DNA from 2 places in the Cupriavidus sp. 05T41 genome. Region 1 is predicted to be linked to the other one. Evidence: riboswitches for the same ligand, from Rfam matches in the RefSeq annotation. Region 1 holds a riboswitch; the other holds the start of a gene.
What was found. A riboswitch is a leader RNA that binds a small molecule or an ion and turns the genes downstream of it on or off. The one in region 1 is predicted to bind glycine.
Positions count from the first base shown of each region.

Region 2: another riboswitch for glycine. It lies ahead of gcvT (glycine cleavage system aminomethyltransferase GcvT); the one in region 1 lies ahead of AC1DKV_RS17005 (D-amino acid dehydrogenase).

Region 1 is NZ_JBFTLQ010000026.1:65,675-68,884, reverse strand. Features, by position in the region: gene AC1DKV_RS17015 (hypothetical protein) at 1-176, shown strand, start outside; gene AC1DKV_RS17010 (GTPase domain-containing protein) at 173-1,894, shown strand; glycine riboswitch at 2,178-2,304, shown strand; gene AC1DKV_RS17005 (D-amino acid dehydrogenase) at 2,353-3,210, shown strand, end outside.
Region 2 is NZ_JBFTLQ010000039.1:108,530-112,532, reverse strand. Features, by position in the region: gene AC1DKV_RS22700 (peptidase associated/transthyretin-like domain-containing protein) at 1-86, shown strand, start outside; gene AC1DKV_RS22695 (UvrD-helicase domain-containing protein) at 329-2,425, opposite strand; glycine riboswitch at 2,635-2,722, shown strand; glycine riboswitch at 2,744-2,876, shown strand; gene gcvT (glycine cleavage system aminomethyltransferase GcvT) at 2,978-4,003, shown strand, end outside.

The sequences.
Region 1 (3,210 bases):
GGATAGACAACTGCGGCTCGGCGATTGCGTCAGTGGCGATAGCCCCGGGCCGGGAGGCGGCGACCGTCTTGCTTAGCGAAATGCAGTGGGAACAAGCAATCGGGGCTGGGTCGACTTCCATTCAGCTGGCGGAGCAATTGCTTGGCATCTCAATTCACACTGGAGTGCTGTTGTGACGCCTGGATTTCAAGACACTCGCGACGCCGTCCGCCACCTCATCCGCGACGCGGCCTCAATCATTTCGCATTGGCCAACTTCATCTTCGGAATCGTTGCGCGCGACCCTGCAATACTGGCAGGAAACGTTAAAGGCTGAGGCCCCATGGAGAATCGCGCTACTCGGCGAGGCGGGAGTTGGCAAAACCAGCCTCATCCGGGCGGTGTCAGGGAACGACGAAGCGCACCTCGGAACGGATGAGCCAACTGCGGCGGTAGGCGAGCATGACTGGCACGGGATGGTATTTGTGGATACGCCAGGCCTTTATCTTTCCCCCAGTGAACTCGTGGGCGGGGCAGCACTCAGTGCGGCCATGGAGGCCGACATGATATTGCTCGTCGTTACACCCGAACTTCCCTATCGGGCCCAGGCAGGCATATTGAGAAGGCTGCTAGACCAAGACAACCTCTGTCTCGGCAGACCATGCTGCCTGGTGGTCAACAAAATAGACCGGGACCGCAATGGAGGCGCCGGCATGCAACAGCGGATTGAGGCGGTATTGGGTAGACGCATCGGCATTCCCGTGCTCCACTGCTCGGTGGCAAAGTACTTCCATGCCAGGCAGGCCTCGGCCGGCTTCCGCGAGCGACTGCTGCGGCAAAGCAGATTGTCGGCGCTGGTGACCAGCCTTTCCGCCTGGGGAAACCAGACCGGTCAGGCGAGCCGGGCGATTGCAGCCATCAGCGCTGTGGAAGGCGTTATGCGGGATGTCATGCAATCCGGCGACGAGCCCTGCCTGCAAGCACGCATAGCCTGCGTCCAGAAGGAAATCGCCGAGCTTGAACAGGCAAGGGAACACCTGCATTCGCTCGCGCGCCTATGGCATCGGCAAGTCTATTCAACAGTACTGGGGCGTGCCGCGAAAGCAATGGAACGTCTGGACGGCACCGCCGAGGCTCCGGAGGTGCAGGCGTTCTTCACCTCCACGCTTGACCAGATGAAGGAGGACTTGAGCAAGCTTTGGTGCGAAATGGAGCGACAGCTGCACGAAATCCTTGGCGGCGCGGGGAAGCAACTCGAGAATCGCACAACGCAGGCGCTCCACATGCCGTGGTCCGGCGGCAGCTTCGCGCCAGGCACACCCGGCTCACTGGATGCCATCCGCATCCCAGCTAGCCCGGCATTGCGTCTGACGCGGCTTGTCAATAGCGCAACCGGGCCAATAGCAGGCGGACTGGAAGCCGCTTCGATAAGCACAAAGGCACTCGGCAATCTCCTCTACGAAATTGCCGGGTCCACCGGGATAAGGCTGGTCAGGACGGAGGCTCTCCGTCGAGCTGGCCTCATCACAAGAGCATCGGGAAGACTAGCGGCATTCAGCCKGTTGCTAGCAACCATCCTCGACCTCTATCTGCATTTTCGGGAAGAGAAAATCGAGGATGCCAAACGGCGCTACGTTACGGACCTGCGCCGCTCGCTTCGCGCTGCATTCAGACAGCACGCCGAAGCATCGGCGCTAGGCACCAGCAATGCCATCGAGAGGTTCGGAAACACGGCTCTGGACAACATCGCGGCAAATCTGACTGGTCAACTGAAGGATATGCTGGAACGCCAGGCCATKAGTATCGGGCTTGGCAAGCAGTCGGAAGAGGTAGCCGACCGCTGCAAAGCACTGAAGCAGCAATTGCATGATGCACTCAACGGTGCCACGCCGCGGATACCAGGCACTGCACCTTGAACCCTATTGCCATATTGGTCCGCCACCTGTAAAAGCCTGCGCTACTCGTGCCCTGCTCCCGAGCTCGCCGGCTCCAAAAATTGGCCGGCCAGACTGCTACAGAACCTTGCTACAGCGCGCGGCCCGGCGGCGGGGCGCCGCCGGGCCGCCATACTGCCCTTGCAGTCTCTCTGCAACGCGTGCTATGTTGCGGCTTCCAGGAGAACGAGACACCTCCGCCGTATCAGGTGGGTGTCTCTACCGAAGGCGTACCCCTGAAACGCTCAGGTGCAAAAGACTGGAAACCGAACAAACTGGAGAGCGCCGGACCGCACACCGACCAGGTAAGCGGCACGCGGCCGCCGAAGGGGCAAGCCGGTACCCGTGGTGGGTGCGGCGAATCTCTCAGGCAAAAGGACAGTGGGGGCAGGCAGGCCAGATGGCTTGCCTGCCCCTTTTTGCTATCCGGAGCCTGAGAAATGAAAGTCATCGTGATGGGAGCCGGCGTGATCGGCGTTGCGTCTGCGTGGTACCTGGCCCGTGCCGGGCACGAGGTCGTGGTGCTGGAGCGCAATGCGGGCGCGGCCCGGGAAACCAGTTTTGGCAACGGCGGGCAGATCTCGGTCAGCCATGCCGAGCCTTGGGCCAACCCGGCCGCGCCGCTGAAGATGCTGCGCTGGCTCGGGCGCGAGGATGCTCCGCTGCTGTTCCGCCTGCGCGCAGATCCGGCGCAGTGGTCGTGGGGACTCAAGTTCCTGCGCGAGTGCACGGCCAGTCGCTCCACCCACAACATGATCCAGCTGCTCAACCTGGGCACCTATAGCCGCGCCAGCCTGCAGGCGCTGCGCGCCGAGACCGGCATCGAGTACGACCACCTCACGCGCGGCATCCTGCATTTCTATACCAGCCAGAAGGAATTCGACGCGGCCGTCGAGCCGGCGCGCATCATGCGCGAGCTGGGCTGCGAGCGCCGCGTGATCGGGCCGGACGAAGTGGTGCGGCTGGAGCCGGCGCTGGCGAATATCGCGCCGCGTCTGGCGGGCGCCACCTATACCAGCGAGGATGAATCGGGCGATGTGCACCGCTTCACCACCGCGCTGGCCGCGCGCTGCGAAGCGCTGGGCGTGCGCTTTCGCTATGGCGTGCGGGTGCAGCGCCTGCATGCCGAGGGCGGCAGCATGCACGGGGTGGAGATTGCCGACGAGACTGGCGGCTACCAGATCGAGAGCGCGGACGCCTACGTGCTGGCGCTGGGCAGCTTCAGCCCGATGCTGGCGCGCCCGCTCGGGGTCAAGCTCGACATCTATCCGGCCAAGGGCTATTCGGTGACGCTGCCG
Region 2 (4,003 bases), on a different contig from region 1:
ATCCCGGCATCGTGCAGGTCCACCGGTCGGGCGATGCGACCCTGTTGCTGGAAGGCGAATTCGTGGTGGGGATCGCGCGGGCCTGATGCCGGCGGGGCAGAAAAGAACGCCCCCTGGCGCGCGAGCGCGGGGGCGTCGAAACAGGGAAGAAGTCGGGCATGCCGCCCGGCCACGCTCACTCCGAAGGGACGAAGCGGCGCGGCACCCGGACCAGTAAGGCAGTCCGGGCAATCGTGATGTTAGAAGGCCGGCCCGCTGCGATCTTGTCCCGCTTGTAGGCCAATGTATCGACTTTGTACAAAGCCGGCGCGCGTGCCGTGCGTGCGGCTCAGGACGCGGCGGTCTTGCCCGGCGTGCCGAGCAGTGCCTTGAGGCCGGCCAGGCGGTCCTTGGGGCTCATGGCGGGCGTGGCGTCCGCCGGCGCGGGCGCTTCCTCGAGCTTCATCTCGCCGATAAAGCGCGAAGGTTCGCAGGAGTAGGTGTCGCGCGCGCGCTTGCGCTTCTTGCACCAGCTGATGTGCAGGCTGCGCTGGGCGCGCGTGATGCCGACGTACATCAGGCGGCGCTCTTCCTCGATCTTCTCGTCGCCGAGGTCTTCGTCCTCGCGGCAATGCGGCAGGATGCCCTCTTCCACGCCGACCAGGAACACGTGCGGGTACTCCAGCCCCTTGGAGGCGTGCAGCGTGGACAGGCGCACCGCGTCGGGATCTTCCTCGCGGCCTTCGAGCATGCTCATCAGCGCCACGGTCTGGGTCAGCTCCAGCAGGTTCTTGCCTTCGTCGCCGAAGCCGTCGGCGGTGTCGAAGCCGGTGGCCTCGCCGCCCTCGGCGGCCTCGGGCTTGGTGCCCTTGCGCTTGAGCCAGTCGAGGAATTCGAGCGTGTTGGTCCAGCGCGACTGGGCCTGGCGCTCGTCGAACGTGTCGTACAGGTAGGCCTCGTAGTGGATGCCTTCCATCATGTCGTCGAGCACTTCGGTGGCGGGATCGCTGGCGGCGCGGCCGGCCAGGCGCACCATGGCTTCGCAGAACACGCGCAGCGGCTCGAGCTGGCGCGGCTGCAGCTTGCCTTCGATGCCGCCCATCATGGCCGCTTCGAACAGCGAGACCTTGGCCTGCCCGGCGAAGGTGCCCAGCACTTCCAGCGTGGCGTTGCCGACGCCGCGGCGCGGCGTGGTGATGGCGCGGATGAAGGCGGGATCATCGTCCGGATTGGCGATCAGGCGCAGGTAGGCGCAGATGTCCTTGATCTCGGCCTTGTCGAAGAAGCTCTGGCCGCCCGACAGCACATAGGGAATGCGCTCGCGCCGCAGGATCTGCTCGAACAGGCGCGCCTGGTGGTTGCCGCGGTAGAGGATGGCGTAGTCACGGAACTGCGCGCGCCGCTCGAACTTGTGCGCCGAGAGCCGGAACACCACCGACTCGGCTTCGTGCTCCTCGTCGTTCATCGGGTTGATGGCGATGGGGTCGCCCATGCCGTGCTCGCTCCACAGCTTCTTGTCGAACAGCTTCGGATTGTTGGAGATGACGGCGTTGGCGGCCTCCAGGATGCGCACGGTGGAGCGGTAGTTCTGCTCCAGCTTGACCACCTTGAGATCGGGGAAGTCGGTCTGCAGCAGGCGCAGGTTGTCCAGCGTGGCGCCGCGCCAGCCGTAGATGGCCTGGTCGTCGTCGCCCACCGCGGTGAAGGCCGGCGCGCGCAGGTGCGAGCCGCCGGCCAGCAGCTTGAGCAGCTGGTACTGGCAGGCGTTGGTGTCCTGGTATTCATCGACCAGGAAGTAGCGCAGGCGGTTCTGCCACTTCATGCGCACCGCTTCGTCGCGCGCGAACAGCTCGGCCGGCAGGCGGATCAGGTCGTCGAAATCCACCGCCTGGTAGGCGTTGAGCGTGGCCACGTAGTTGCGGTAGACCAGCGCGGCCTGGTGGTCGTCGGCGCTCTCGGCGGTGGCGATGGCGGTCTCTGGATCGACCATGCCGTTCTTCCACAGCGAGATGGTGCTCTGCACGCTGCGGATCAGCTTCTTGTCGGTGGTGGCGAGCTGCTCCTGCACCAGGCCGAAGCAGTCGTCCGAGTCCATGATGGAAAAGCGCGGCTTCAGCCCCACGTGCTCGGCCTCGGCGCGCAGGATCTGCACGCCGAGCGAGTGGAAGGTGCTGACCGTCATCTGCTTGAGCGGAATGCGGCGGCCCTCGCGCGTGGTCTTGCCTTCCATCAGCTTGGCGATACGCTCCTGCATCTCCTTGGCGGCCTTGTTGGTGAAGGTCACCGCGGCGATATGCTTGGGCTCGAACCCCTTGTCCTCGATCAGGTGCGCGATCTTCTGCGTGATCACCCGCGTCTTGCCCGAACCGGCGCCGGCCAGCACCAGGCAGGGGCCGTCGAGATAGCGGACGGCTTCGGATTGGGCGGGATTGAGTCCGTGGGTCATGCGTTTGGCGTGGTGGCGGAAGCGGATGGCGAAATGGCTGGCGAAGACGACGCGGCCAGGGCTGCCTGTGAAGACTGCGGCACCGGGGTGATGTCCCCGCAAGCGACAGCAGCCGCAGATGTTAACACGCCGGGTTGCCGGCCCCGGGGTGCCGGTGCCGTGCCGCGCGCCACGCGTTGACAAGCCACCGGGGCTGCCTGTAGAGTCGCGCCATCCGGCCGGGAGAGCGCGCAGATCTTGCGCCGCCGAAGGGGTATCACCCGAAAACTCTCAGGCACCATGGACTGGTCGGATCGGCTTGCAATATGCACACGATGCACGCCGTACTCTGGAGAGCGGCACCCGCCACGCGCGCAAGCGACGGCGAGCGTGCCCACCGAAGGGGCGCGCAGGGCACAGGTCCACCGGACCGCCTTGTAATCTCTCAGGTATCGAGGACAGAGGGGTCATCCGCCGCGGCGGATCTGGCAGCGCCATGGCGCGCCGGGTCTGGCGGCGGATGACCCTTTTTTCGTTTTCGAACCGAGATTTCCGCCTTCCCCCGAGGACTACATGACGCTCCAGGCCACGCCCCTCAATGCCATCCACCGCGCACTCGGCGCCCGCATGGTCGACTTCGGCGGCTGGGACATGCCGGTCAACTACGGCTCCCAGATCGAAGAACACAATGCCGTGCGCACCGACGCCGGCATGTTCGACGTCTCCCACATGTGCGTGGTCGACCTGGCCGGCGCCAATGTGCGCGCCTTCCTGCGCGGCCTGCTGGCCAACAATGTGGACAAGCTGCAGACGCCGGGCAAGGCACTTTATTCCTGCATGCTCGACGAGAGCGGCGGCGTCATCGACGACCTGATCGTCTACTTCTTCGCCGAGGACCGCTTCCGCCTGGTAGTCAATGCCAGCACCGCGACCGGCGATATCGAATGGATCACCGCGCGCAACGCCGCCACCGGCAGCGGCGTCACCATCACCCCGCGCCGCGGCGACAACGCCCCCGCGGGCGCCGCGCCGCTGGCCATCGTCGCCGTGCAGGGCCCGAACGCCCGCGCCAAGGTGTGGAGCGCCTTCCCCTCCACCCAGCCCAGCGAAGCCCTCAAGCCCTTCAACGCCATCGTGGTGCAGGATCCCGCCCTGGGCGAAGTCATGGTGGCGCGCACCGGCTACACCGGCGAGGATGGTTTCGAACTGGTGGTGCCGGCCGCGAACGTGGCCGGCCTGTGGGAGAAGCTGGTCGCTGCCGGCGTGCGCCCGGCCGGCCTCGGCGCGCGCGACACGCTGCGCCTGGAAGCCGGCATGAACCTGTACGGCCAGGACATGGATATCCACACCTCGCCGCTCAACGCCGGCCTGGCCTGGACCGTGGACCTGCAGAGCGAGCGCGACTTCACCGGCAAGGCGGCGCTCGTCGCCGGCGGCCAGACCCAGCAGTTTGTCGGCCTGATCCTGCGTGAAAAAGGCGGCGTGCTGCGGGCGCACCAGAAGGTGATCACCACTGCCGGCGACGGCGAGATCACCAGCGGCACCTTCAGCCCTTCGCTGTCCCTGTCCATCGCATTTGCCCGCCTGCCGCGCGACGTT